3 regions of the Clostridium sp. CM039 genome follow, and region 1 is predicted to be linked to each of the others. Evidence: predicted binding sites of a transcription regulator. Region 1 holds the regulator's gene; each other region holds the start of a gene.
What was found. The regulator LexA, encoded in region 1, represses DNA repair genes until DNA is damaged. The targets are predictions, from matches to a motif close to CNAACANNTGTTNG.
Positions count from the first base shown of each region.

Region 2: ACWJJ2_RS06880 (Y-family DNA polymerase) is a predicted target of LexA. The motif match lies at 4,687-4,700, and genes of this name have one in related genera.
Region 3: recA (recombinase RecA) is a predicted target of LexA. The motif match lies at 4,675-4,688, and genes of this name have one in related genera.

Region 1 is NZ_CM143649.1:836,840-847,205, reverse strand. Features, by position in the region: gene ACWJJ2_RS03990 (alpha/beta fold hydrolase) at 1-822, shown strand, start outside; gene ACWJJ2_RS03985 (DUF1349 domain-containing protein) at 1,139-1,729, shown strand; gene ACWJJ2_RS03980 (ATP-binding protein) at 2,074-3,249, shown strand; gene ACWJJ2_RS03975 (ORC-CDC6 family AAA ATPase) at 3,239-4,807, shown strand; gene ACWJJ2_RS03970 (methionine gamma-lyase family protein) at 4,957-6,237, shown strand; gene lexA (transcriptional repressor LexA) at 6,344-6,952, opposite strand; gene ACWJJ2_RS03960 (hypothetical protein) at 7,172-7,645, shown strand; gene ACWJJ2_RS03955 (tyrosine recombinase XerC) at 7,700-8,698, opposite strand; gene purB (adenylosuccinate lyase) at 9,081-10,366, opposite strand, start outside.
Region 2 is NZ_CM143649.1:1,457,008-1,467,373, reverse strand. Features, by position in the region: gene ACWJJ2_RS06910 (ABC transporter ATP-binding protein) at 262-1,176, shown strand; gene ACWJJ2_RS06905 (ABC transporter permease) at 1,184-2,020, shown strand; gene ACWJJ2_RS06900 (hypothetical protein) at 2,336-2,776, opposite strand; gene ACWJJ2_RS06895 (hypothetical protein) at 3,025-3,372, shown strand; gene ACWJJ2_RS06890 (HNH endonuclease) at 3,530-3,829, opposite strand; gene ACWJJ2_RS06885 (2-thiouracil desulfurase family protein) at 3,978-4,394, opposite strand; gene ACWJJ2_RS06880 (Y-family DNA polymerase) at 4,745-6,001, shown strand; gene ACWJJ2_RS06875 (hypothetical protein) at 6,132-6,395, shown strand; partial or broken gene ACWJJ2_RS06870 (IS1595 family transposase) at 6,496-7,302, shown strand; gene ACWJJ2_RS06865 (hypothetical protein) at 7,422-7,922, shown strand; gene ACWJJ2_RS06860 (helix-turn-helix domain-containing protein) at 8,036-8,719, shown strand; gene ACWJJ2_RS06855 (IS3 family transposase) at 8,794-9,612, shown strand; gene ACWJJ2_RS06850 (sensor histidine kinase) at 9,990-10,366, opposite strand, start outside.
Region 3 is NZ_CM143649.1:482,551-492,916, reverse strand. Features, by position in the region: gene ACWJJ2_RS02265 (HPr family phosphocarrier protein) at 1-242, opposite strand, end outside; gene ACWJJ2_RS02260 (pyridoxal phosphate-dependent aminotransferase) at 343-1,539, opposite strand; gene rny (ribonuclease Y) at 1,731-3,287, opposite strand; gene recA (recombinase RecA) at 3,585-4,640, opposite strand; gene pgsA (CDP-diacylglycerol--glycerol-3-phosphate 3-phosphatidyltransferase) at 4,804-5,349, opposite strand; gene rimO (30S ribosomal protein S12 methylthiotransferase RimO) at 5,333-6,670, opposite strand; gene ACWJJ2_RS02235 (FtsK/SpoIIIE family DNA translocase) at 6,855-9,173, opposite strand; gene ACWJJ2_RS02230 (ClpP family protease) at 9,357-10,022, opposite strand; gene dapG (aspartate kinase) at 10,079-10,366, opposite strand, start outside.

The sequences.
Region 1 (10,366 bases):
ACCAGAGAGCAACTAAAAAAACTTGAAGATAATTATGTGGTTGTTAACTGGGATCAACCAGGGGCGAGTAAGTCAATTAATGCTGTACCTCTTAAATCAATTACCCCTGAGCGATATATTTCTGATGGACATGAGCTAACACAGTATCTGTGCAATAGATTTAAACAAGAAAAGATATATGTACTTGGTGAGTCGTGGGGAAGTGCACTAGGTATATTGCTTGTACAACGTTCCCCAGAACTATTTTCTGCTTTTATTGGTACTGGTCAGATGGTTGAATTCGTTAAAACCGATGTTGGTATGTATGAACTAGTGCTTAAGATGGCAAAAGATAGCAGAGATACAAAACAAATTGAGAAAATGAAAAATCAAGGTCTTCCCCCATACTATGGTAAAGGAATGGTTTGGAAATTTGCTACCCTCTCACAGTATTTGAGTAAATATATAACAAAAAATCTTGAAATTGAACGACCAGGATATAATACACTAAGCGAAATTGGAGGTCCTGAATATGGGTTATACGATAAAGCAAATTTTCTAATTGGTTTAGTTACTACTTTTAATCACGTATATCCACAGTTATACAATATTGATCTACGAAAACAAGCTATAAAATTAAATGTTCCAGTTTATTTTATGGAAGGTCGTCACGATGTCAACGCGTCACCAACAATGGTTGAGGAGTATTTCAATTCACTAAAAGCCCCTTCTAAAGAGCTCATTTGGTTTGAACACTCAGGGCACGAGCCATGGAGAAACGAACCAGACAAGTTTGTTGATTTGATGATAAATTTGATATTGAAGGAAACAAAGATAAAGTAACAGAGTTATTGAAATGGGACTGTTTTCCGTTTCTTGTACTGAGTCTCCACATTATTGATATATCAATGAAGTGGGGACTATGAGTCGTCCCTATTATTATCGTAGTAGCGCCAACATTGCTTGTTTATCTATACTAATTCACATATAAATGGCTTGGACAATTGATTTTAGTGTTGCGTATATATAAACAATGTATGATCTTTATTTATGAGGAAATTGTTCCAAAGTGTGGTAAATTATGATAATATTACATTAGTTACGACGCAGTTGTATTTTATTATGTATTAAAAGTTATTTGAATTGGGGGAGGATTAAGATGTTTGAAATTAGTGATAAAGAAGAAAAATGGTTTTTTAAACCTCGAAATTATGTAATTGGAAGAGATAGAGTTGAAATTATAACAGACCCTAACACTGATTTTTGGCAAAGAACTTATTATGGATTTAGAAATGATAATGCTCATGTTCTTTATATTACAACAGATGAAAGATATTTTTCATTTACAGTAAAGGCAGAGTTTAATAGTACAGCATTGTTTGACCAATGTGGAGTTGCAATTTATCAAAACAGTGAAAATTGGGTAAAGGCAGGAATAGAATTTCATGACAATAATACTGCATGGCTTGGAAGTGTGGTAACAAATCATGGATATTCTGATTGGGCAACTACGGATATTGGAGCATTTGTAAATTGTATGTGGTATAGATTAAGCAGACGAGAGAGTGATTATTGTCTTGAAAATTCCTTTGATGGTGTAAATTTCAAACAGATGCGGATTTTCCACTTGTTTGAAGGTGAAAAAGAAATTAATATTGGGTTACTTGCATGTTCACCAAGTAAAAATTCTTTTAAGGCTGTTTTTACTGAAATGAAGATAGGGGATTGTTTATGGAAAGAGCATAAATAATAAAATGAGAAAATAACATATGTGTAGGCGTTATGATATTAAGTGCTGTATTATTGTATTCCCATTTGGAACACCAGAAACATTTAGTAAATTAGGGATTAAAAAAACTATCTTAATTATTAGAATTTTAGGATTGATATTATTAATAGGAAGTTTTATTTGCTATAGTAATCCTCAGATATTATTTTAAGTAGTTAGGTTACATGTTTCTTAAATTGTTTAGTAATTGTAAAAAAAGTGAATAAGGGGTTTGACTTTGACAAAAAATATTTTGTTAGAATGCTTGACAAAATATTTTTTGTTAGATATAATTGTAAATATAAGTAATTGCGGAGGTGCTAATTATGAAAATTACAACAGGGCAAGCTGCACGAGGTGAAAATTTTTTTAAAAGACCTATTTTAATAAATAAATTATGGAGAAAAATCGATTCAGCTAGTAGTATTATAATTTCAGCTCCAAGAAGGGTTGGGAAAACATCTTTAATGAGGTATATAGAAGATAACCCAAGGGATAAATATTATATAATCTATGTAATTACGGAGTCTGTTTACAACGAAAATAAGTATTATAAGGAAATTGTAAAGGCCATTTTAAATTGCGATTCAATAAAGAAAAGAGACAAAGTAATAAATTCAATTAAAGATTTAGCTAAAACCATTTTTAAAAGTATTGACGAAGTAGGCATAGACACTGTTAAGTTTACTAAGACTATTGAACTTAATTATTATGAAAAGTTTATAGAAATTATGAGATCTATTGATTTAGAAGGGCACAAATTAATTATAATGATAGATGAATTTGCTCAAACAATAGAAAATATTCAACAAAATGAAGGCACTACATATGCAGTTCATCTTCTTCAAAGTAATAGAGCATTAAGACAAAATAGTGATATAAATAATAAATTTCAATTCATATATACAGGGTCCATAAGCCTCGAGGGTATTGCAAGACGAATGGACTCTTCAAAGTTTATAAATGATCTAGATATTTTAAAAGTCACTCCACTAAGTGAATTAGAGGGGAAAAGTCTTATAAATGAACTACTTAAAGGGCTTGATTTCACAATGGATACCGCTACTATAAATCATATGCTACATGAAATTAAGTGGTTGATTCCTTTTTATATTCAACTTGCTATGGATAAAATTCAGGATATTTATGATGAAGATCAAATATGCTCTATATATAATAAATCGGTTGATATAGCAATTAAACGGATGATAGAGGAAAATAATAAATTTAGCAGTTGGCATGAGAGGCTTAAGGTGTACAAAAATAATGACTATAAGTTTATTATAGAAGTATTAAACATAATAGCTATAACAGAAGCTAAGAAGATAACTTATAACGAAATATATGATTTAGCTGTAAAATATAATCTTTGCGAAACATATAAAGATCTCTTAAATACTATTATTGATGATGGATATATAAATAATGATGAGGAGGAAAAATTATATACATTTACCTCTCCTATATTAAGAATGTGGTGGTGTAAAAAAAATGCAAACTAGTACTTTAAGTTTTTATAATCCCAATAATTTATCGCATCAAGAATTAGTTGATAGATTTGTAATAAGGAAAAAAGAATTTCAAAAGATTTTTAAAGATATAAAAAATTCTGACATGAAATATCCAGAGCAGCATTATATCATAGAAGGTCAAAGAGGATATGGTAAAACAACTTTATTAAAAAGAATATACTTTGAAATAAAAGGAGATAAGCAGCTAAAAGCAAAGTTTATCCCTGTTATATTTCCTGAGGAGCAATACAGTATACGGAGACTGTTTAAACTTTGGGAGGTAACGGCTGCGAATCTTGAAATGGAAAATGATGAGTTTGTAGGGCTTTATGATGAAATGGATAAATATGCAGAGGTAGAAGACTACGAAGATATATGCTTTAAAATACTTGAGCAAAAACTTAAAGAAAAAAATAAAAAATTAATACTATTAATAGATGATACTTTCGGTATTCTAAAGAAGTTTAAAATCTATGAGCAGCAAAAACTTAGAGAAATTCTATTAACCTCTGCTGAAATTCGAATTATAGGAGCATCTTCAGAAGTTTTAGAATTTACTTTTGATTATAGTAAGCCCTTCTATAACTTCTTTAATCTGATAAAATTAGAAGGATTAAATTCAGAAGAAACTGTGGAATTTTTTGAAAAGTTAGGTGGAATTTTTAATAAGAAGGGTATAAATGAGATACTTAAAAGTAACAGTGGGAAAATAGAAGCTTTAAGGCGGTTAACAGGTGGGGTGCCAAGAATCATGGCATTACTTTTCGATATTTTAAATGTTGACAACGGACCCGTATTTAAACAATTAGATACATTACTAGATAGAGTAACACCTCTTTATAAACATACAATGGATAGGTTATCTCCAGTGCAACAGGAAATTGTTGATGTTATAGCTTTACGCTTTGATGCCATAACCACAAAAGAAATAGCAGATAAAATAAGAATGCAAAGTAAAGAAGTATCCGCTCAGTTAAATCAATTAGAAAAAAACGGAGTAATAAATAAAACACCTGTAAATAAGAAAAATTATATGTACAAAATAAAAGAACGATTTTTTAACATATGGTATATGATGAGGTTTGGGGGAGAAAAAGAAAAACAGCAGGTGAAATGGCTTGTGGGTTTTTTTGAAAGCTGGTGCAATAAAGAGGAACTAATTAACAAAAGTGAAAAAAAAGAAAATGATTTTAATACCATTTATGTTTTATCTGAAACCTTACTTTCTAATGATCGAATAGAAGAATCCTTAGAAAAAGCTCGCTTATTTTTAAGATCAGCTAATAATACAGATAAATATAATAAATCTATTAATGAATATTTAATTTTTCTAATGGCTAAAAAACAATACAATTCCTTATTTAAAATGTTTAATGAAGCTGAATTTAAGCTAAAGGATAAATTTAAGCCTACTTATTATGCGTTAATGTATTTTATGAAAAATCAAAATGAAAAATCTGAAATTGAGTATAAAAAAGTTGGAAAAGAATTAGAGGAAACTGTTGAAGAGATTATTGAAAAAGTTAAATCATCACCTGCGTTGCTGTAATAGTAAAGAAAGAGACAATTAAATACATACTAATATGATTGATATATAAATAAAACTATTCTACATCGGTATTATTTATGTTACTATTATTACGGTAGTTAAAGTTTAAAACACATAATATATACATAATAAAAAGGGGACCTGGAATCATGATAGACATAACAAAAGAATACCTTCAAAAGAAGTATAAAATAAGTTCAAAAACGCTAAAACTCTATGATATAGCAATACAAGATGTACAAGATGAGTTTAAAATTCTTGATGAAATAAGAGAGTTTAATCAACTTAAGGTTTTGACCGCACTACAAGATGAACGAATTAGCGAATGCCATTTTACAAATTCATCTGGATACGGTTATGGCGATATTGGGAGAGATTCATTAGATAAAGTATATGCAAGAATTTTCAATTGTGAGAGTGCACTCGTTCGGCCGCATTTCGTAAATGGAACACATGCAATTGGAGCGTCCTTATTTGGTAATTTAAGACCTAATGATACCATGATATCGGTATGCGGAACACCTTATGATACACTTCTTAATATAATAGGTATAAATGCTAAGGAGGATATAGGCTCATTAAAAGATTATGGTGTAAAATATAAACAATTAGAATTAAACGATAACTCTAAAGTTGATATTGATTTAATGAAAAAGACACTGATTGAAGATAAGTCAATAAAGCTAATTCATATTCAAAGATCTACTGGATATGGCTGGAGAAAAGCATTATTAATTTCTGAAATAGATGATATTATAAGCGCTGCAAAAGCTATAAATCCAAAGGTTATTTGTTTTGTAGATAATTGTTATGGTGAATTTATTGATGTTACGGAGCCTACAGATGTAGGAGCAGATATAGTTGCTGGATCCCTCATAAAAAATATTGGTGGTGGAATTGCACCTACAGGTGGATATATTGCAGGTAAAGAAGAATATGTACGACAAGCTTCTTACAGACTAACAACTCCTGGAATAGGAGGGGAATGTGGTTCTACGTTTGGAGTTATGCGTTCTTTATATCAAGGACTATTCATAGCACCACATATAGCTATGGAAGCATTGAAGGGCGCTATTTTCTGTGCAAGAATTATGGAACTTGCAGGTTTTGAAGTTCTTCCTAAGTATACTGATAAAAGAAGTGATATAATTCAAGCAATTAAATTTAATGATAAGGAAAAGTTAATTAATTTCTGTAGGGGTATACAAGAGGGGTCTCCCATTGATTCTTTTGTTCAATGCGAACCATGGGACATGCCAGGATATGAAGATAAGGTTATAATGGCAGCAGGTGCATTTATTCAGGGAGCATCTATAGAATTATCTGCAGACGCTCCAATAAGAGAGCCTTATATAGCATATTTACAGGGTGGATTAACGTTTGATCATGCTAAAATTGGAATACTAATAGCACTTTCAAGAGTTATTTGAACTAGAAAGTAAATATTTATGACTTAATAATAGAATAAAAAAATCCTGCAATTGATATATTCATTGCAGGACTTTTTTGTTACATAAAATCTTTAAAGGTGGATATTTAATACTTTCTGTAAATACCAACAAGTACACCTAAAATTACACAGTCATCAACTATGATAGGGGACATAGTTGAATTTTCAGGCTGAAGCCTTATATGATCTTTTTCCTTGAAAAATCTTTTAATAGTTGCTTCATTATCAATAAGAGCTACAACTATATCGCCATTTTTAGCGGTATTGATTTTCTCAATTATAGCAAGGTCTTTATCCAATATTCCTGCTTCAATCATGCTGCTACCAGAAACTTTAAGCATAAATAGTTCATTATTGGTTTTAGTGAAATTTAAAGGAAGTGTAAATGTATCTTCAACATTTTCAACTGCGAGTATTGGTTTGCCAGCAGTGATTTTCCCTATAATAGGTATATCTATAAGTTCTTTTCTTATGACAGAATCCTTTATTAATTCAATTGCACGAGGCTTGGTAGGGTCTCTACGGATAAATCCTTTTTTTTCTAGTCTTGCTAAATGCCCATGAACAGTCGAAGTAGATCTTAATCCTACGCCATCACATATTTCTCTGACTGAAGGTGGATATCCTTTTAGTTGTACCTGTTTCTTTATAAAGTTATATATTTCACTTTGCTTATCTTTTTTTTCAGTTAACATGTAAACGCCTCCCATTCATAGTATAATTATACCATATAAATTTAATAACATCAAACTTACGTTCTGTTTTATAGTTATTAATAAAAATAAAAAATTATATATTATTATGTATGAATACATAAGTCATTATTAAGGGGTGTTAGTGTTTGATTATTGAAAATATATTTGCTATAATAGTCTATTATGAAAGTATTTGAAATAAATAGATTGGAGTGTTGTATGTCTAAAAATTGTATATTTAATAATAAGAAAATTTGTAATAGTTGTGGAGAATGTGAAGTCTGTGAATTAAATTCAAATAAGAAATGTAATAATTGCGGTAAATGCTTAGAAATGGAAGGTTACGATGTAAAAGCTATAAAAATTGATGAAGTTTTTGAGGATAATGAGATTGAAGGGGTAGAAGAGGTAGACGAAAATATTTGTGACAGGTCTGAAATTAATTTAGCGGAAGAAGTAGATAATGATGAAAATGAAAATGATGAACTACCAAAACTTGAAGATTATGACTCAGTGGTAGCCAGCGATGAATTTTTAAAACTACATAAAGATGAGTTCATACCTGAAAACAATGAGGTTTGGGAATTTATAGATGACATAGACGGGGCAAAAGAGCTACTTGAAAATGAAGATGATAACTCAGGATTACTTCAAGAAGAATTCCCAGGGCTTATAAGACTAAAAAAAATATAAGTATTAGAAAGTATATATTACGCATAATGCATTAATAGTAATATATACTTTTTTTTATTCATCAGAAAGTGGGTTTGACTTAACCGCATTTCTTAATTTATCATTATCTACATGAGTATATATTTGGGTGGTAGATATATTTTCATGGCCTAATATTTCTTGTAGACTTCTAATGTCTACATTTCCATATTTATACATAAGAGTAGCAGATGTATGCCTTAATTTATGAGGAGTATACTTATCTTTATTAAGTCCAGCATTACCTATATATTTTTTTACAATTCTCTCCACAGTGCGTTTATTAATTCTTCCATATTTACCACTTATAAAAAGGGCATCCTTATCTTCAGAATGAATTTTATCTATGTTCGTATTTCTAATAGGCAAATATTTATAAATTGATTTCAATGAAGCTTTATTCAAATAAATGGTTCGTTCTTTATTTCCTTTCCCAATAATAGATAATGTATCATCTTTAAAATCGGATATATTTATACTACAAAGTTCTGACAGCCTGATACCACAATTTAAGAATAATGTAATAATACTATGGTCGCGAATAGAATGCTTATCTCTAGAGCTTGTAGCGTCGAGTAGTGCCTTACTTTCACTTAATGTTAAAAAAACAGGACTTCTTTTACCAAGTTTTGGTGACTCTAAATCTATTGTCGGGTCTATAGTTAGCACTTTAGCCTTAGTGGTTAAATACTTGAATAGAGACTTTATAGATGCAATTTTTCTTGCTTTAGCGTAGTTACCATTAGCCCTATATTTCCCAAGATAGGAGATATAGGCATATAAATCCTGCAATGTAAGGGTTCTTAATGTATCTAAAGTTAGGTCACTAATTATAATGGTCTCAAGAGGTAGAGCATTTTCTGAAGAGACTAGACCTTTGTATATTTTTAAGAACTTTAATAGCAATGATAAATCAGCAGTATAAGCAACAACAGTAGAACTAGAACATCCTTTAATAGTAGATAAATAATTCAGATAATCATTTAGAAACGGTGGGAGTTCATTGTTATAAATAGTATTTATATTCGATTTCATAAGTACCTCCAAAAATCATAATAATGTCGTGAAACTTACATTTCACGACATTATTATACTACAAGAGGGGGAGCAAAATCCTGATTTTTCTAAAATAATAAAAATAAACAAATGTTTTTATTATTTTTATTATTTCCACATGCAATTTGAATTTTATTCTTCGAAAGTTATAGTGAAATCATGGCCTGTGGAGCTACAATATTACCGACTTCAAAAGGAGATTTATACTACCACTGAAATTTTCTATTTGTTAGGTTATGTAACTCTTACTTATAGAATTGGGAGACTTTCCTTCTAAAATGTCGTTAAACTAAAAAAGCTATCAGTTTTGTTTGCATCACTGATAGCTTTTTATAGTATAATTTCTATCCAATACTAAGGATTATACGTTTATAGAAGTTTCTACTCCTAATGCATCTTTATTGGCCTCGATTATTGGTTTTACATATTCATCTATAAATTCTATTACTTGACTTGGAGCTCTACCTACAAATTTAATCGGGTCAATTACAGCAAATATCTCTTCTTTTGACATCCTAAAACTATCATCATTTATTATTCTTTCTATAAGATCATTATTTAAGCCTTCTTCTTTAACGCGTTTTGCTGCAGCCATAGAATGAACTCTAATGTTCTCATGAAGTTCTTGTCTGTCCCCGCCCCTTTTAACAGCTTCCATAAGGATATTTTCTGTAGCCATAAATGGAAGCTCGTGGTTTACATGAGCAGTAATTACTTTTTCATATACTACCATATTTCCAGCTATATTCATATACAAATTTAATACTCCATCAAGTGCTAAGAAAGCTTCAGCTACGGATATTCTCTTATTAGCTGAATCATCTAATGTTCTTTCAAACCATTGTGTTGCAGCTGTTATAGCAGGATTTAATGAATTCACTATAATATATCTTGATAAAGAGCTAATTCGCTCAGAACGCATAGGGTTTCTTTTGTATGCCATTGCAGAGGATCCAATTTGATTTTTTTCAAAAGGCTCTTCCACTTCTTTCATGCTTTGAAGTATCCTTAAATCATTACTGAATTTATATGCACTTTGAGCTATTTCTGATAAAGTATTTAATACTATAGAGTCTACTTTTCTAGAATAAGTTTGACCAGTAACGGGATATGTATCTTCAAAGCCCATTTTATTCGCTACATATTTATCTAAGTCTTTTACTTTTTTCTCATCATTTTCGAATAGATTCATAAAGCTCGCTTGGGTTCCAGTTGTTCCTTTAACCCCTAGTAACTTTATTCTATCTATTACAAAGTCTAAATTTTCTAGATCCATTATTAATTCTTGAATCCATAGGGTTGCCCTTTTACCTACAGTAGTTAATTGAGCTGGCTGTAAATGGGTAAAACCTAGTGTAGGAACATCTTTATACTTTAATGCAAATTCTGAAGATTTACTAATTACATTAATTAATTTTTTCTTAATTAATAGTAAAGCCTTTTTCATGACTATTAAGTCTGTATTATCGCCTACATAGCAGCTAGTAGCCCCTAAATGAATAATACCCTTCGCATTAGGACATTGAACCCCATATGCATATACATGGCTCATTACGTCATGTCGTATTTCTTTTTCTTTATTTTCAGCCACTTCGTAATTCACATTATCTACATAGGATTTAAGCTCTTCAATTTGAGATTCTGTAA
Region 2 (10,366 bases), 620 kb from region 1:
TTGAATAATATAGTGTCTATGATATACTTTAAGAGTAAAAATTATTTATGTTTTAAAAATATGAGGTGAGTGAATATGATATATCCACATGGAAATATGTAAGGGCCATACGTCTTATAAAATAAGTTGTATTTAGGCGAATTATCGGTATAATTTCACATAGGAAAGCAGATCATGTAAGCGAAGCAAATTTCGCTTCGAGCATTGTGTATCTGCTCGTTATGTTAGCGTTGTAATTATTCAGTTGATAGGAGTGATACCATGAGAAACATAATAGAAGTTAAGGATTTTGTAAAGAAATATGATAAATTCACAGCAGTCGACAATGTTTCATTCGAGGTAGAAGAGGGAAGCATTTTTGCGTTTTTAGGTCCAAATGGAGCAGGTAAAAGCACAACCATCAATACTCTGTGTACCATATTTGATAAGACATCAGGAACCCTGACTATTGACGGAAAAGACGTTTCGCATGAAAAGGATGATGTTAGAAGTGTTATTGGGGTTGTTTTTCAGGAAACGACATTGGATAATAAAATGACCGTTCTTGAAAATTTAATTATGCATTGTCATTTTTATGGTATACCCAAAAGTGAAGTCACAGAGCGTATCCAATTTGTTTTAAATTTAGTGGATTTACTGGAGTGGAAAAAAGCAATGGTAAGCAGTCTGTCCGGCGGGATGAAACGTCGTGTGGAAATAGCCAGATCGCTACTACACTACCCAAAAGTATTGTTCTTAGATGAACCAACCACAGGTCTTGACCCTCAAACAAGGGCTCATATATGGAATTATATTGTAAAGCTTCAAAAGGAGAAGAATATTACTATTTTTTTAACTACGCATTACATGGATGAGGCCGAAATTTGCAGCAAAGTTGCCATTATGGATGGTGGTAAAATAGTTGCAATGGACACTCCGTATCGTTTGAAACAGCAATATACAAAGGATAAAGCAAATATTACAACTAGTGACGAGCAAGGTCTTGAGGCACTGCTAGACACTGCGGGGTTTAAATACATGAAAAAAACTGGTTATTATTCGATTGAAGTTAATAGTATACCCAAATTGATGGAGTTATTAAGTCAGCAGAAAGAGTCGATAACGGATTTGGAAATTAAAAAAGGCACATTGAATGATGTATTCTTAGAAATTACCGGAAAAGATATAAGGAAGTGAGAAATTTATGGATATTATATTAGCTTTATGGTTTAGAAACATTAAAATTTTTGTTCGCAATCGTGTTCAGCTTGTTTTCACGATTATCATGCCATTCTTCTTTTTATATGTGTTTAGTTCGATATTTAAAAATGACAATATTCAAAATCCAGTAAACTATATGCTCGCAGGTATTGTAATAACGACCGTCTTTCAAACTTCCCTTACTATTGCGACAAGTACAATTGAAGATATTGTTTCGGGATTTATGAAGGAGGTGCTAGTAAGTCCTGTTAAACGAATTCAGATTGCCGCGGGTCAGCTATTATCAGCAGCAACAATAGCAACCATGCAGGGTATTATTATTCTAATCATTGGTTATTTTATAGGGCTTAAATTCACATCCTGGATAACACCATTTGCGGTAATCTGCGTGATGATTGTTGTTGGACTTGTGTTTTCGGGGTTAGGATTGTTTTTAGCAGCTCTGGTTAAAAATTCACAAACTTTTCAAATTGTAATAACGGCGATAACAATGCCGATGACATTCCTTTGTGGCGCATATATTCCGCTTTCAATGTTACCAAAAACAATGCAATATGTTGCTTATCTCAATCCAATGACATATACAACAGCATTTTTTAGAACTATCATACTGGAAAAGACGTCTTTAACAACCGATCAAATGGTTGCGGAACAGCTTGCTTTTAAAATAGGGGATTTTGTAATTACACCTCTTATTAGCATGGCGATTGTAATCATTTTTGGGATCGTGTTTTTACTATTATCAACCTATGTTTTCTCAAGGGTGGATTTTTCAACAATTAATCGCTCAAAAAGTAAAGAGGCTGATATATGGAGTTAGTAATAATATGAGCAATGAGTATTAGCTAAGCAAAGTAATAAAGATAAACCTATATGTTCTGATATGACTGACGCTGATAAAAAGGCGTTAGTTTTTATTATTTAAGGTATAAATTCCTCCCCCAATTGCTAGAATAGTAAAAATTGCTCCTACTATATTATATAACATAAATTTGTACCCCCTACTTTCTTCATAATAGATTAGAGTTGCGACTTAATCCGTAGAAAAATTATACCATTAAAGTATTAAACTCCAATCTATCCTTTGCTTTTATATTAAATATGCCTTGACCTTCTGATATTAAATAATTAGTACTTAAACTCCGCTCTGTTCAACTTCACATTTCAATGGTACATATTTCTCAAAAGGTATTTTAAAATTATCCATATTTTCAACTTTGTTAAAAAATTCTTCTACAGAGTTGCAGTCGTATTCCCATAAATTTGTATCTAACCCTTGTAATTTAGCATTGGGTTTAAAGTATATTGTAAGTCTTAATTGCTCCATACCGTTATATTCTCCATCATCTAACTCAAAAGTAAATTGTCTAACAAACTCCGAATAAAATAAGGCTTCACCTTTAACTTCTTCTACTCCACATTGAAACAACAGACCATCATCAGCACAATCAACTTTGATACTAAAAAACTTTTTAAAAATTTCCAATGCCAATTTAGAATTTGGATTATTAAAATCAAACTTTGATTCACTTAACATATTAATTAATACTTCTTTGGATTCATTAGCATTTATCATTTTACCCTCCATTAAAATCTTATTTGGTACATAATTTTTTATTAATCTGACGCAACTCATAGGAATATTGTACCATTGGGTTATGCAAGTTGTCACAAATACCCTATTTTTATAAACACTAGCTATATTTCGGCATAATTTTTAATTTATGTATGTTATAATGCGAATGCAACATATCCAATAGGGGGAATATTAAATGAATAAAAATAAATTTTTAGCTAAGATTATAAGTTGGAGGTTCCTATAAAATGAATAATGCTGATATTAGCAAACGGTTATTTGAATTAGAGAATAAACAAAGAATGCTATTTATAGGAGTTTGTAGAGCACTAGAAAAGCTTGGAATAGAACAAGATGACAATTTAGAATTGTTTTGTATATCGCGATTTTCATATGAAGGTTTTGAAAATTTTAAGACGTTTTTATTAGAAAATTCAATTAAGCTTCATAATGAAAATTTAAGCAAAGTTAAGTTCATAAATGATTACAACGCCATTTTCTCAGATAAAAAATTATTATTATCTAAGTTAATGGAATTAGTTGATAAATCAGATGAATTTGAACAAATATGTAGATTATATTTTGATAGAATATAAGTATTTATTCAAAAAAATGGTGTGATTCCATTAGGTAGGAAGCCTTACGGCTCCTTTCCCCTCTAAGAACCGTACTTGTGTGTTTCCACACATGCGGCTCAAGCCCTCTCTTTACCTCAAACAAGTTGGTATTTGAACTTTTTGAAAGCCTTCTTAATCAGTTTGTATCCTTCTTTGCTGTTAGGGTTCCACTTGATTGTTTTTGATGTAATAATTCCAAGTTGTCATACCTTTCATCACCGCCTAATTTAGTAGGTACAACATGATTAATATTTAAAGACTCTTCTCCAACTAATGATTGTTTACACACTCTACATTTGTAATTACTGAGTTTTGCTAACTTCATTCTGGTCGAAACAGTATCATTTATGAAATCTTTCTTATCTCTTTTTTCAAAATATTCTTTTAAACTACCATCATCAGGACTATTCGTATATTTAACTACAGCGTGCCTCACTACCGGTAACGCAGTTTATCACGAAACACTACTAATTAGCGACTTCTTGTCGCACAGTAATATAAGAATATTGTTCAATTAGTTTACTATAGGTTGTGCTCATAACCGGTTTCATTTCCATAAGTAGTAACTTACGAATTGAGTAAACTTAAAAATTATTGGAGTCTACTACCCTAATACCTTTTTCAATGATGGCTTCAGTAAATAAACCATGCCCCTCAATTAAAGTACCACTAAAAGACCCATCATAGATAGTGTTTACACCACAAGTAGGACTTCTTGACTGTAATATTGCTAAATCTATCTTTTGTCCCTTAATTTTCTCCATTGCAAGTTCTACTCCTTTGCGATATTCTGCATCTACATTCTCACCATTCTCAGACATTACAATGCCGTTTACTATCTCAGCACATGCCCTTGGGCATTTCATACCTGTCAGCAGTTCAGGACATATTTCAATCACAGTATGTCTTTGTATAAATTCAACTACACTTCTATTCAAATTATTTCCGCCATTATATTTGCAGTTTTGTCCTATTACACAGGCACTTACTAAAATATTCATGTACATCTCTCCCAACAATTCGGATTTATCCACGCATTATATAAATAATGTTTACTTCACAATAATCTACTGTTGCGACTAATACAATTATTTAATTATACTATTATTACCGTAAATTGGATATTAAAAAGAATGTATGATTTTAACCAAATATTAAATGGTTACATAAGAATTTAAAACTTGAGATTATAAAAATAATCTGAAATTTTCATTAACTACGAAATAATATTTTTGCGTATGCTATCCCAAATTTGCTTTTAAAAAGTAAGCAAGTAGTATATAATAAATATAACGAACTGATGTTCTAATATGAGTAAATAAGATTAATAAAAAGGAAGATGATTTATGCTATGAGTAAATTAATATTTCATATTGACGCAAATAGTGCCTATCTCTCATGGGAAGCTGCGTATAGACTTCAACAAGGTGAGCAGTTAGATCTTAGAACAGTACCATCTGTAGTAGGCGGAGATGAAGAAAGCAGGCATGGAATTGTTTTAACTAAATCAATGCCTGCTAAAAAATTTGATATTCACACAGGCGAGACTTTATATAGTGCTAGGGCTAAGTGTCCTGGAATAATAATTGTACCTCCAAGATATTCATTATATATGAAATGTAGCGAGGCTATGCATCAAATATTTTTAGAATACACTCCAATTATTCAGCGTTTTTCAGTTGATGAAAGTTTTTTGGATTTTTCTAATATGGAACATTTATATCCTGACTATTTGAAACTCGCTGAAACTATAAAAGAGAGGATAAAGAATGAGCTTGGGTTTACAGTGAACATAGGGATATCAAATAACAAACTGCTTGCAAAGGTAGCTTCAGATTTTAAGAAGCCAGATAGAATTCACACACTTTTCCAAAATGAAATAAAAGATAAAATGTGGCCATTACCTGTTGAAGATTTATTTATGGTAGGTAGAGCGACAGCACCTAAATTGTACAATTTAAATATTAATACCATTGGGGAATTAGCAAATTATAATTTAGATATTTTAAAGAATAAATTAAAGAGTCACGGTCAAGTTATTTGGAATTACGCCAATGGCATCGAGTTTTCAGAAGTCCGCAAGAGCAATTATATTAAAGTGAAGGGTATAGGCAATTCTACAACAATAGCCTTTGATGTGGAAGATAAAGACACGGCTCATAAAGTATTACTATCCTTGTGTGAAACAGTTTCCATGCGTTTAAGAGATTCACACAATTGTTGTACTGTGATAAGTATAAGCGTCAGGGGTAGTGACTTAATATTTTATTCTCGTCAAAAGAAAGTAGATGTAGCAACTGACTCTACTCGCAAAATATATGAAATAGCATGCTATTTATTTGATAATGTTTGGAAAGGTAATCCAATAAGACACTTGGGGATACATATCACAGACTTTTGTAGTAATGAGCTTTATCAGTGTTCGTTACTAGATAGTTTTGATTATGAAAAAGATAAAAAGATAAATGATACCGTTGATAAAATAAGATTAAAATATGGGCCAAAAGCTGTAGTTCGGTCTTGTTTTCTTCATTCAGGACTAAATAGTATGTGTGGTGGAATGGCAGATGGTGAGGAAGATTATCCATTAATGAGCGCAATACTTTGAGGAGGTTTATAATAAATGAAGGTTTTAGCATTACCTGTAGAAATGGTAAGGAATTTAGCAATTAATAGTTTTGTACAATATTGGTTTATATATGGAGAAAACTAAATATATAATGGTGGTGTAATTTATTATGAAAATAATCGCAAAACCTATCGAAATGATTTGTTGGTTTGATAAAAAGGGTATTATTCATCCTTTGAAATTTAGATTCGAAAATCTAGATGACTCCAATTCTGTAGTGAAAGTAGACAGGGTCATAACCAGGGATAAGGAAAAATTGGCTGGAAATGAAATGTTAGTATTTAGGTGTCAAAGTATTATAGCAGGTATAGAAAAAATATATGAACTTAAATTTGAAGTTAGAAGTTGTAAATGGATGATCTATAAAATGTGAATGAATATAACTAATTACTATAGAGATAAAATTTACGGCATTTCTAGTTTGCAATTTACTTATATTTTAGGCTTTGTTTTAATTTAGTGTTGAAATTTGATATATTTGTAAGTCTTGCAATAAAACTTTCACCGATTTTACAAACTCTGCTACTTATAAGAGTAAGAAACCATTAGATAAATGGCTTAAATATGCTAAATGTATGATTGCAGGTTACTCTATTAGAAAGAGTGCTAAAATTGTAGAGATTAACATTGCAACAAGTTTCTTTTGGAGACATAAAATACTTGATTGCATTAAGTCATTTTTTGGTGTAGGATCTGTTGATGGTGTAATTGAGGCTGATGAAGTATTCTTCGAAGAGAGTTTCAAAGGTACAAAACCTTCTAAAATGCCGACAAAATCTCGTAAGAGAGGTAAATAAGTTAAAAAAAGAGGTATTTCTAACAAGCAAGTGTGTATTGCTAGTGCCATTGATAGACAAGGTAATTTAATTATGGAGTTACTATGTAAAGGTAGAATGACACACCAAGAGTTAGAAAGGCTCTATGAAGGTCGTATAGGGGATAACTCTATCCTTTGTACCGATAGTCATAAGGGTTATGTTCAATTTACTAAAGATTTTTCATTGGAACATAAGCGAATAAAAAGAGGGAAACACAAAGAAGGAATTTACCATATTCAACACATTAATGCTGTACACAGCAAATTGGAAAAGTGGATGGATAAGTTTAATGGTGTTGCAACTTAATATATCAGCAATTATATGTACTGGTTCAAATGGTTGCAACTATTTGAAGAAGATAAAGAAGTTATTAAAATCAAAAATTTTATGGTTCAATGTAATGTAGCCCACGCTTATACTAAAATATCAGATTTCAAAGAAAGAGAACCTATTTTTGTTTAGTGTACATTTATATTGGAATTGATTATGTAATTATTATTCAAATATGATATAATTTAGTGCACAATTATGATATTGTAAAATTAATTTTTATTTGACTTATAGAGATAGGAAGTGATGTAATGGGATTGTTAATAGAAAGCATTATTTTATGTTTAATCTTTTTCGTAATTTGCTTTTTAGGAACTGGAAGTGACGAAAAAAATATTAAAAGTTTTGGTTCATACCCAGATGAAATACAAGGCATAATAATCAATAATGATAGGTTGAAAAATAAAATTGTAAGGAAAAGTTCTCATATGTCGTTTATATCAAATGTTTTTATATTCTCTATAGTGTTGTTTTTATTTGGATTTATTATAAGAACTGATAGTTGGAAACAAAATTTTATAAATATCTTTATTTTAGGTGAGGTTCTTAATGCTTTTGATTTTTTCTTTATTGATATGATTTGGTGGAGAAATACAAAAAGAGTAAGATTTAAAGGAACAGAAAAATTAGATATTGCATATAAAAATCCTAAAAAGCACATTAGTTCATTCTTGAAAGGAATTATTGTTTTTGTGATTGTTTTTGTGATTGTTGCATTAGTTGATACAGTAATGTTAACTTTTTTAAAATAAATTTCAATTTATCTGATTTAAAAAGCAAAACAAGGGAAATCAAATGATATGCTCCCCTTATGGTAGACAGTTAAAATAATAAAACTGTTTACTATAAGGAGGGCTATTTTTTTATGGGAAGAAAATCAACTATATCAGACCAACAAAAAATTAAGGCTGTAACATCATATTTAAATGGAAAAGCTAGTATGTTAAGTTTATGCAACAAACTTCAAGTACATAAGAGTTCTTTTCAAAAATGGGTAATACGATATAAATCAGAAGGTGAAGCTGGGTTAAAACATTCTAGCAAAAATACTTCTTATACTGCCAAAATCAAGATTAACATTGTAAAAGAATATCTTGATGGGCATGGCTCACTGAATGATTTATGCATTAAGTATCATATTTCGTCAAATACAGTTTTATGCAATTGGATAAAGAAGTATAATGGTCATGAAAACATAAAATCTTCTGGAACAGGAGGAAAAATAATCATGACCAAAGGACGCAAAACTTCTTATATTGAACGCATTGAAATCATAAAGTACTGTATTGAAAACAATAACAGTTATAATAAAACTGTTGAAAAATATAAGGTATCTTATCCTCAGATTTATACCTGGATGAAGAAGTATAATCAGTTTGGTATTGAAGGGCTTTTGGACCGACGTGGAAAGCCAAAGGCTGAAGAGTTAATGACAGAAGATGAAAAGCTAAAAGCTCAATACAAGCTTTTAGAAGCACAAAATAGAAGATTACGGATGGAGAATGCTCTTCTAAAAAAAATCCAAGAGATAGAAAGAAGGCGATATTAAGCGAAGCTAGATACGAAGATACTTATCTTGCAATCCAAGAATTATCTAACAAAGATAAATTTCCTATAACTGAGTTGTGCATTATAGGCGGCGTTAGCCATTCTGCATATTATAAATGGCTACACAGAGAAAAAAGTAACCGAGTATTGAAAAACGAAGAATTATTAAAGCTTATTTGTGAGTTATATGAGGAAAAAGACGGTATCTTAGGCTATCGCCAGATGACGATTAAAATCCGTAGAGAATATAATAAAAAAGTTAATTATAAACGAATTTATCGTCTGATGCAGATATTAGGATTAAAATCCGTATGCAGAAAAAAAAGATATAATTATATTAAGTCAACTCCTGAAGTTACTGCAGAAAATATTTTGGATAGAAATTTTAAAGCAGAACAAGTCAATAAAAAATGGCTTACAGATGTAACCGAGTTTAAATATGGGAGAAGTGGACAAAAGGCTTATCTAAGTGCAATATTTGATTTAGGTGATAGAAGTATTGTTTCATATGTCATTGGTCATTCTAATAATAACCAATTGGTTTATCAAACCTTTAATCTTGCTGTTAAAGTATACCCTGATGCTAAACCAATATTTCATAGTGACCGAGGTTTCCAGTATACTTCAAAAATATTTAAAGAAAAACTAAAAAAAGCTGGAATGATACAGAGCATGTCGAGGGTTGGGCATTGTATTGATAATGGTCCAATGGAAGGATTTTGGGGAATCTTAAAAACAGAAATGTATTATCTTCATAAATTTGAAGACTATGAAAGCTTAAAGAAATCGATTGAAGACTATATAGAATATTATAATAATAGACGTTATCAAAAACGTTTAAAGTGCATGACACCAATGGAATATCAGCGATATCTATTAGGTAATGCAGCATAAATAAAGCGCCTACCAAATGATAGACGCCTTACATAAAATCTTTAATTATTTCCACTGTCTACTTGACAGGGGCAGTTCAAAATGGTTTCCCTTAAAAATCTCTATATTTTCAACACTCTTTTAAAACATAGCCATATTTTAAAATTGAGAGCAAAAATTTTGCTCTTTTATTAGTTAATTTAGTATACTACAGACGAACGCTAACTAATAGCCATAAAGTTTATTGAAATTGCTATTTTGTTAAAACCAAGGTAGATATAATACTTTCAATGTAATAAGTCATGCTAGGCACATTGTAAGCTATAGTTCTTGGCAAAGGCATTTTGTGCAAGAATTCACACAACAGCAGATGGTTATTTAAATATTAGTAAAAATCTTTACACCTTTATAAAAAGTGTTATTTTAAAAGTATTATCTGTGCATTCTGTATCAATATCCCCGCTATATTTAGATACCACAGTTCTAATGATATCCACGCCATATCCATGTATTAGGTTATTTTTTTTATTAGTGATAAATCTCAGGCCATTTACTTTTATCTGATTTATCTTTGAGTTTTCAACCTCATAAACAAAATATCCTTTATCTGTATTTGACTTAATATTTATAAATCTGGAGTTTTTATCTTGTATTTTTGAACATGCATCTATTGCGTTATCAATAGTATTAGAGAACATGCTAGATAAATCTGGTTGAGAAATATTTAATTGCTCAGGAACATAAATATTTATGTTAACATTTATACCCAAATCAA
Region 3 (10,366 bases), 350 kb from region 1:
ATTAAGTTTACTATTTCTTCTAAAGCTAATTTTTCATCATCACCATTAGCTATAACGTTTACAGTTGTATTAGGACCGACTCCTAGAGATAAAATGCCTATTAAACTCTTAATATTAGCTTTTTTGCCCATATATTCTATACCTATATCTGATTTAAAAGACGCGGCTTTTCTTACTAATAATGTAGCTGGTCTAGCATGCAATCCTTTAGAATTACTAACGAGAACTTCCTTTGTTACCAATTAACTTCACCTCGATACTTTATTTATTATTGCATGCGATAATATAAAATATCTTATCTATTAACGCATGCTATTATAATATCATTAAAAATCATGTAAATCAATTTTTAATATTTTCAACAAACCTCGCTATTCTATCAAGTCCAATTTTTATATTTTCCATAGAAGTAGCATAAGACAATCTTATAAAATTATCTACTCCAAATGCTATACCTGGTATAACAGCAACTTTTTCTTTTTCAAGTAAAATATCTGAAAAAGCAATCGAATCTTTTATAACTTTTCCGTCGATTGATTTATTTAAAACATCCCCTATATTCACCATAACATAAAAAGCGCCTTCAGGTTTTATGCAAGATAAATTATTAATGCTATTAATTTTTTCCACCATATAATCTCTTCTTAGCTTAAATTGTCCAATCATTTTAGCTATATCATCTTGATTTCCATTTAAAGCTTCAACTGACGCATATTGCGCAATTGAATTGGGATTTGATGTAGTATGACTTTGAATATTAGACATTAACGATACTATTTCCGTGCTGCCAGCAGCATATCCTATTCTCCATCCTGTCATAGCGTAAGCCTTAGAAAGGCCGTTGATTACGATAGTTCTTCTGTAAGCATCCTCTGAAAGACTTGCTATACTAATATGGTCATTACTACCATACAACAATTTTTCATAAATTTCATCCGATATTATGATTAAGTTATTTATTTTTGCAAAATCAGCAATTTCCATAAGTTCTTCCTTTGAATATACGGTACCTGTAGGATTATTGGGACTATTTAATATTATTGCTTTAGATTTAGGCGTTAATGCTCTATTAAGGCTCGCTATTGTTAATTTAAATTCATTAATTTCTTCTGTTTCTATATAGATAGGTTCTCCATCTGCTAATTTAACCAATTCTGGATAACTTACCCAATATGGAACTCCAATTAAAACTTCATCTCCTGGATTTAAAATAGCTTGAAATACATTAGCTAAGCATTGTTTTGCTCCAGCTGAAACTATAATTTGAGCTGGTGTGTAAGTTAAGTTGTTTTCTCTCTTTAACTTTCCAATTATTGCCTGTTTTAGTTCAATAATACCTGAAGCCGCTGTATATCTTGTCCTGCCTTCTTTAATTGCTTTTATAGCTGCTTCTTGAATGTTTTTGGGTGTATCAAAATCAGGTTCACCAGCACCAAATCCTATGACATCTATGCCCTCAGCCTTCATTTTTTTAGCCTTTGCAGTTATATCTAGTGTTAAAGATGTTGTTATTTGCTTTGCTTTTTTAGATAATACCATTTTTCTTACCCCCAATACTTATATTAATTTAATTCTTATGATACTAATATATCACTTTTTTTTTGTGATGTAAATGAAGCAACCTGATTCCACATTACATACTTTTCCAAATAATATGTAATATGAAATAAAAAACCCTCTTAGGGTTTAGAAATATTCTAAATCTCAAGAGGATTTAATCTTACATTTAATTATTTAGCATAGTCAATAGCTCGTGTTTCTCTAATTACATTTACTTTAATTTGACCAGGATATTCTAGTTCATTTTCAATCCTTTTAACTAGATTTCTTGCCATTTCAACAGCACCTGCATCATCAATTATTTCTGGTTTAATCATAATTCTAACTTCTCTTCCAGCTTGAATAGCATATGACTTTTCTACACCTTCATAAGAATTTGCAATTTCTTCTAATTTTTCCAATCTTTTAATATAAGCTTCTAAAGTTTCTCTTCTTGCACCTGGTCTTGCCGCTGATATAGCATCTGCCGCTTGAACTAGTATTGCTTCAAGGGATTCTAACTCAACGTCACCGTGATGCGCTGCAATAGCATTTACTACAATAGAGGACTCATGGTGTTTTTTAGCTATTTCTGAACCTATAAGCGCATGTGGACCTTCAACTTCATGATCTACAGCTTTACCTATATCATGAAGTAGACCGCATCTTTTAGCGAGTGTTGGGTCAATTCCAAGTTCAGATGCCATAAGTCCAGCTAAATATGAAACTTCTATAGAATGCTTTAATACATTTTGACCATAACTGGTTCTGTATTTAAGCCTTCCAAGCAGCCTGATAATTTCCGAATGAAGTCCATGCACTCCTGTTTCAAAAGTTGCTTGTTCTCCTTCTTCTTTTATGTCACTATCAACTTCTTTTTTAGCTTTTTCTACCATTTCCTCAATTCTAGCAGGGTGAATTCTTCCATCCACTATTAGTTTCTCAAGTGCTATTCTAGCAACTTCGCGCCTTATAGGATCAAATGCTGAAAGAATTACTGCTTCAGGTGTATCATCTATTATTAAATCTACTCCTGTAAGCGTTTCTAGAGTTCGAATATTTCTACCCTCTCTACCTATTATTCTTCCTTTCATCTCATCATTAGGAAGCGAAACCACATGAACTGTTGTTTCTGCTACATGATCGGCTGCACATCTTTGAATAGCATAAGTAATAATTTCTCTTGCTTTTTTATCAGCTTCTTCTTTTGCCTTAGTTTCAATTTCTTTAATCATAATTGCAGCATCGTGTTTAATTTCTTTTCTAATTTCATCTAATAAAACTTGTTTTGCCTCATCAGATGTCAACCCTGATAATCTTTCTAATTCTCCTCTTTGCTTTGTGTATAAATCTTGTACACTTGCTTCTAGCATTTCACTTTCTTGTTGTTTTTTATTAAGATTTTCTTCTTTTCTCTCCAGCACATCACTTTTTTTATCTAATGATTCTTCTCTTTGGATGTTTCTTCTTTCTAACCTTTGAACTTCATTACGTCTTTCTCTTGATTCTTTTTCTAAATCAGTTCTAAGTCTGTGAACTTCTTCTTTGGCTTCTAAAATAGCCTCTTTCTTTTTTGATTCAGCATCTTTTACACTTTCATCAATAATTTTTTTAGCTTCTTTTTCGGCCTTGAAAATATTTGCTTGAGATATATTTTTTCTAATATAAATTATAACAAAAATACATGCTAAAACAACAACCAAAATAGCACAAACTACTATGAGCATTGTTTGACTTTTAGTATCCATTGATTATCAACACCTCCTTTGCTTATTTCAAATCTATTTAAGAGTAAATATGAAAGCTAGAAAAGGTGCTATATTTAATTGGTAACAATTTAAATATACTAAACCAGTATTTGTATTTATTTTATATTACTTTTCAGTTAATGTCAAGATTTTAACGTTTAAATAAGTCTTTATTCTTACTATTATATAGTAGTTATGATAAACTTTAGCATATTGCATCATAGAATGCAATGCCTGATACCATAATAATATTCCTTAATTATAAGTTAAAGAAAAAAAGCAAGTAAAAACTTGCTTTTATGCTTCTTTTTTACTTGCTTCTTTTTTGCTAACTTCTTTTTTACTAGTCTCTGCGTTCTTGTATAATGGTAGGTTATGTTTTGCTCTAATTTTGTTTTCTATCTCTAACATAACCAAAGGGTTTTCTTTAAAATATTGTTTTGAATTTTCTCTTCCCTGTCCAAGTCGTATATCTCCATATGAGAACCATGCTCCACTTTTTTGTACAATCTCTTCTACAACTCCTATATCTAGAACATCGCCCTCTCGAGATATGCCGTGACCATACATAATATCAAATTCAGTTTTCTTAAATGGAGGAGCTACTTTGTTTTTAACTATTTTTATTCTTGTTCGATTACCCATAAATTCATCGCCTTGTTTAATTGTATCTATTTTTCTAATATCTAGTCTAACAGATGCATAAAATTTCAACGCTCTACCACCAGGGGTTACTTCTGGGTTACCAAACATTACTCCTACTTTTTCTCTTAATTGATTTATAAATACAAGAACACATTGGGATTTATTTATAGAACCCGCAAGTTTTCTTAAAGCTTGCGACATAAGTCTTGCTTGGAGTCCTACATGGGAGTCTCCCATTTCGCCTTCAATTTCAGCTTTAGGCACTAAAGCTGCTACCGAATCCACTACGATAACATCTATAGCCCCAGAGCGAACTAAAGCCTCTGTAATCTCTAACGCCTGTTCACCAGTATCTGGTTGTGATACTATTAAATTTTCTATATCTATTCCTAGTGCTTTAGCATATTCAGGGTCTAAAGCATTCTCTGCATCTATAAATGCAGCTGTACCACCATTTTTTTGAGCTTCTGCAACTATATGAAGTGCAACTGTAGTTTTACCTGAAGATTCTGGTCCAAAAACTTCTATTATTCTTCCTCTAGGTACACCACCTATGCCTAGGCCTATGTCAAGTCCTAAACAACCAGTGGAAATAGCCTCTATATTTAACTTACTATTTTCTCCAAGTTTCATTACAGAGCCTTTTCCGAATTGTTTTTCTATTTGACCCATAGCTACTTCTAGCGCTTTTAATTTTTCATTATTCATAAATTTCCCCTGCGGGTTCACCATCCTTTTTCGACGAACGTTTGTTCTGAATTTAAGTATACACCATTTATTTTATATGGTCAACATACAAAGCAATATCTGCCATTTTCATTTACTAAAGAAATCCTTTTATTTGTATTATTAACAAACTCTAATAATTTAATCACTTATCGACTCTAATTGTACCTTTGTTTTTTACAAAATAGTCAACACCAGATATTATTGTAATAATTACTGCGGCAGCCATGAAAATATTGGTTAACGCATTTAATAACGTATTTGCGTAAGATAAATTTATCAATGCTGTAATTATAGCTACTATTTGAATAACGGTTTTAAGTTTCCCCCATTTACTAGCCGCAATTACTTTTCCCTCTGAAGCAGCTATTGTTCGAAGTCCTGAAACTGCAAATTCTCTAGCAATTATAATCATAGCTACCCAACTAGACACAATCTGAAGCTCCACTAATGAAACAAGTGCAGCAGTTACTAAAAGTTTATCTGCTAGAGGATCCATGAATTTTCCGAAATTAGTTATTTGATTTCTGCTTCTAGCTACATAGCCATCCAACTTATCAGTGAGAGATGCTACTATAAAAACAATTGTCGCCAGTTCTCTTCCATAAGGTATTCCTTTAACCGCCATAAATACTAAAAATATAGGTACTAAAAAAATTCGAATCATTGTAAGTTTATTTGCAAGATTCATAGCACACAACTCCTATTAAATCATATTCTAACGCTTTGGTAACCCTTACTGTTACGAATTCTCCCTTATTATAATCTTTGTCAGATTCAAAGAAAATAGTTCCATCAACTTCTGGTGCCATTTCATAACTTCTACCAAAATAAGTTTTACCATTAAATCCTTCTACTAAAACTTTGTAAATTTTGTCTATTTTTTTACTATTTATCTCTTTTGATATATTTTGTTGCACAATCATTAATTCTTCTTCACGTTTTTCCTTTATTTCTTCTGGAATTTGATTTTTCATCTCTGCAGCTGCAGTACCATCTTCCATTGAGTACTTGAACACTCCCAATTTATCAAATTTAGTTTCATTAATAAACTGTTTCAATTCTTCAAAATTTTCTTCCGTTTCTCCTGGAAATCCAACGATTAATGTAGTTCTAAGGGTTAATCCCTTAATACCCTTCCTCATCTTATTTATGTTTTCTGTTATGATATTTTTTCTTCCTTTCCTTTTCATGGATTTAAGAAGATCATCGCTTATATGTTGAATTGGTATATCTACATATTTGCAAACTTTATCATTTAAAGAAATTTCATTAATAATATCATCCGTCATTTCTTCTGCATAACAGTAAAGTACTCTAATCCATTCAATCCCACTTATTTGAGAAATTTTTCTTATTAATTTATGTAGGTTTTTTTCACCATATAAATCTATCCCGTATCTAGTGGTATCTTGAGCAACTAAAATAATTTCCTTGCAACCATGTTCACTTAAATCCTTAGCCTCTTGTATTATATTCTCCATTTTTCTGCTTCTATATTTTCCTCTAATATTTGGTATTGCACAATATGCACAAGCATTATCACAGCCCTCGGAAATTCTAATATAAGCAGAGTATGTTTCTGTAGTTAATACTCTTTGTCCTTCATTAATATTATCATCACTATAAGTGCAATGTTGTACTTTAATATTTTTTAAAAGAACCTCTTCTATACTACTTACTAACTTGTCATAATCATTAACACCGAGGATTATATCAAGTTCTGGCATCAATTCAATCAGATCCGACCCATAACGCTGAGTAAGGCAACCCGTCGCAATCAATACTGTGCAATTATATTTCTTTTTGTATTCTGACATTTCTAGAATAGTGTCTATTGATTCTTGTTTTGACGATTCTATGAATCCACAAGTATTCACTAAAATTATATCTGCTAGTTTAGGATCATTTGTCATATCATATTTCCCACTTAAACTGCTTATTACAATCTCACTATCAATTCTATTTTTATCACAGCCTAAATTTATAACTCCAACTTTTAATTTTTCCACCAGTCATCCTCCTTGTTTATCAACCTGAGTAACTCCTATTTACCAAATATCATACTACTTGTTTGACTCTTTATGTAAATAATAGCTAATTATTTTTATCTTCCTACATTTGTACCCATAAATTATTGTAAATGTGATTTGCAAATTAAACAAGGGTATTTACAATTATTCTTACATTTTTTTTTTATTGTTCCTTTAACTCACTATCACTTAATAATATTTCCCTAGGTTTGCTTCCATTTCTACCTGATATAATCCCTCGTTCCTCCATTTGTTCAATAATTCTTGCTGCTCTATTATACCCTATTTTTAGCTTACGTTGCAATAAGGAAGTAGATGCTTGTCCATTTTCAACTACTATTCTTATTGCTTCATTTAATAATTCATCAATATCATCATCAATACTTTTATTATTTGAACTACTCTCTATTTCATCTATTATTTCTTTTTCATAGTTTACTTCTGTCGTCTGATTCTTTATAAAATCAACAACTCGTTCAACTTCTTCTTCTGACACAAAAGCTCCTTGTATTCTAAATGGTTTAGCCTCTCCAACCGGATAAAAAAGCATATCACCTTTCCCAAGTAATTTCTCTGCACCAGAGGAATCCAAAATTGTTCTTGAATCTATTTGACTCGAAACTGCAAAAGATATTCTTGAAGGTATATTGGCTTTTATTACACCCGTAATAACGTCAACTGATGGTCTCTGCGTCGCAATTACTAAATGCATTCCTGCCGCTCTTGCCATTTGCGCAAGTCTTCCAATATATTCCTCTACATCATTAGCACAGACCGTCATTAAATCTGCTAACTCATCAATTATAATAACAATCCACGGCAATTTATTTTCAACAATGCCTTTATTTACTAATTCATTATATCCTTCTATACTTCGCACATTGTTTTCAGCAAAACTCTTGTATCTTCTTGACATTTCGTTTACAGCCCAATTTAAAGCACCTGCAGACTTTTTGGGATCTGTTACAACTGGTATTAATAGATGAGGTACCCCATTATAAATATTTAATTCGACAACTTTAGGGTCAATTAATAATAGCTTAACCTCCTCTGGAGAATACTTATAAAGTATGCTTATTATTAATGAATTTATACAAACACTTTTTCCAGAGCCTGTAGCCCCTGCTACCAGCAAATGTGGCATTTTTGTTAAATCCGAAACAACACAGTTACCGCCTATATCTTTTCCTAAACTAAAGGATAAATTTTTGTTTGAAGCTGAAAATTCATTAGATTCTATTACTTCTCTTAAGTATACTGCGCTTAACTCTTTATTTGGTACTTCAATGCCTACAGCTGCCTTACCAGGTATCGGTGCCTCGATTCTTACCCCGGAAGAAGCTAAATTCAGTGCAATATCATCTGCTAGATTTACAATTTTACTCACCTTAACACCAGCATTTGGTTGAAGTTCAAACCTTGTCACTGAGGGTCCTTTTGTAACTTGAATAACCTTTGCTTCAACTCCAAAGCTACTTAGTGTCTCTTGTAGCTTATTGGCACTATTAAGCAATTCTTTTTTATCGTTTTTATTCATTTTGGAAGTATTATTTTCATTTAATAAATCTACAGTGGGGTATTCATATTTATAGTTTGGCTTTGAATTTACACTATTTAATTGAATTTCTTTCTCCAACTCTTGGTTGATAGAATTATCTATATGCCTTTCTTTTAAAGTACGTGCATTGTCATTCCTAACACCACTAACAGTTTCTTCTTTATTTAATCCTTCCGCATCTGTAGCAATTTCATTTGATTTTATAAAATCGATTATTTTAATTTTATCGCTGCTAATATCTTTAATAAATTTATTTTTTTCTCCATTTGGAACTACTAATTCTTCTTGCTTATCATTATTTTCTATATATAAATCCTTACTATCATTTTTACTCGCAGTCTTTTTAATAATAAATTTATCCTTTAAATAAAAAAAGACATCATTAAGCGATACGTTTAATATTATAATAAAGCATATAACATAAATAGCAATAAAAATTATATAGCTACCCGCAGCTCCAAATAGTGTATGTAATAGTACATCAATTGAATAACTAATAATCCCACCATGTAGTACACTTTCTGAATTGTATATCTTATTTATTCCGAGCAAAAAATCTCCTTTAGTGTAATACTTATTTAAAGATAACATTTGTATAAATAATAGTGTATTTATTATAAAAAGTATTATTCCACAAAACTTCTTACTAAAATTTATCTTACCTTTCTTAACGATTTTGCAAATACCAATAAATACTATAAGGAACGGCGAAAGATATGCACCCACTCCTAATATTGCAAAAAGCACATGATTAATCAGATTACCTATCATACCTGATATGGAATTAGAATTTGAACCCCTAGTTGAGAAGATACTTAATAAAATTAATATGCCTATTGTTATTAAAATAATTCCATAAATTTCACTATTAGCATCTACATTACTTGCAACTTTAGATTTAGTTTTAGTTTTTTTTCTAGCCAAAGTATCACCTCTATCCTTATTATTTCTACAAAGTTTAGAAATCTCCTCTAACTTTCAATAGATTTATAAATCAATTTTAAACTAGTTATATAAAAAAATTATTAGATTATATTTGTCATAGTAACAAATCATTAAAAATAGACATAAATAGGCTATTTTAACCTGTTTATATCTAATTTATTTTTAACCTATCATTTCGTTTAATTTTGATAATGCCTCACTAATGCCACCAACCTCATCTATTAACCCATTATCAACTGCTTGTTTTCCTATAAGTATAGTACCCATATCATTTAAAAGCTCATCAGTTTGAAGCATTAATCTATTTACCGTTTCCTTATCAATCTTAGAGGTTCTAATAATAAATTCTGTTATTCTTTCTTGCATTTTATTGAAGTATTCAAAAGTTTGAGGTACCCCTATTATTAGACCATTCATTCTTATAGGATGAATTATCATAGTTGCAGATGGGGAAATGAATGAGTACTTAGCTGCTGTTGCCAGTGGTATACCTATTGAATGGCCTCCACCTACTACAAGTGATACAGTTGGTTTGCTAAGGCTTCTAATCATCTCTGCTATTGCAAGACCCGCTTCCACATCTCCTCCTACAGTATTTAAAACTATAAGAATACCTTTTACTTTATCATCCCTCTCCATAGCAATTAGCTCTGGAATAACATGTTCATACTTAGTAGTTTTTGTTTGAGGGGACAACATCATGTGTCCTTCTATTTGACCTATAATAGACAAAACCTGAATTTTAGTATCCTGAGTTGGGATGTTAGTTGTTCCCAGTTCTTTAATATTTTCAACCTGTTCATTTACGTTTTTTTCAGTTTTCAACATTTTCATTCCTCCTAATCCATTTTATTTTGTGCATTAAGAGAAACTATATACATTTTTTATCCTAATTTAAATTCCCTGTGTAGAGCGTTAATTGCTTTTTCAACATATCCTGTTTCTACAAGGCACCATATAGTCATATTAGAATCTGCTGTTTGCAGTACTTCAACATTTTCTTTAGTTAACGCCTTAAGTATTCTCGCCATAACGCCAGGCATACCTCTCATTTTTGAACCTATAATTGAAAGTTTACTACAATCCTTCACAAATGAATAGGACATATTAAGGTCTCTTATTAAATCAGCAAATTTAGTAAAGTCTTTTTCATCAATAGTAAATATTTTTTC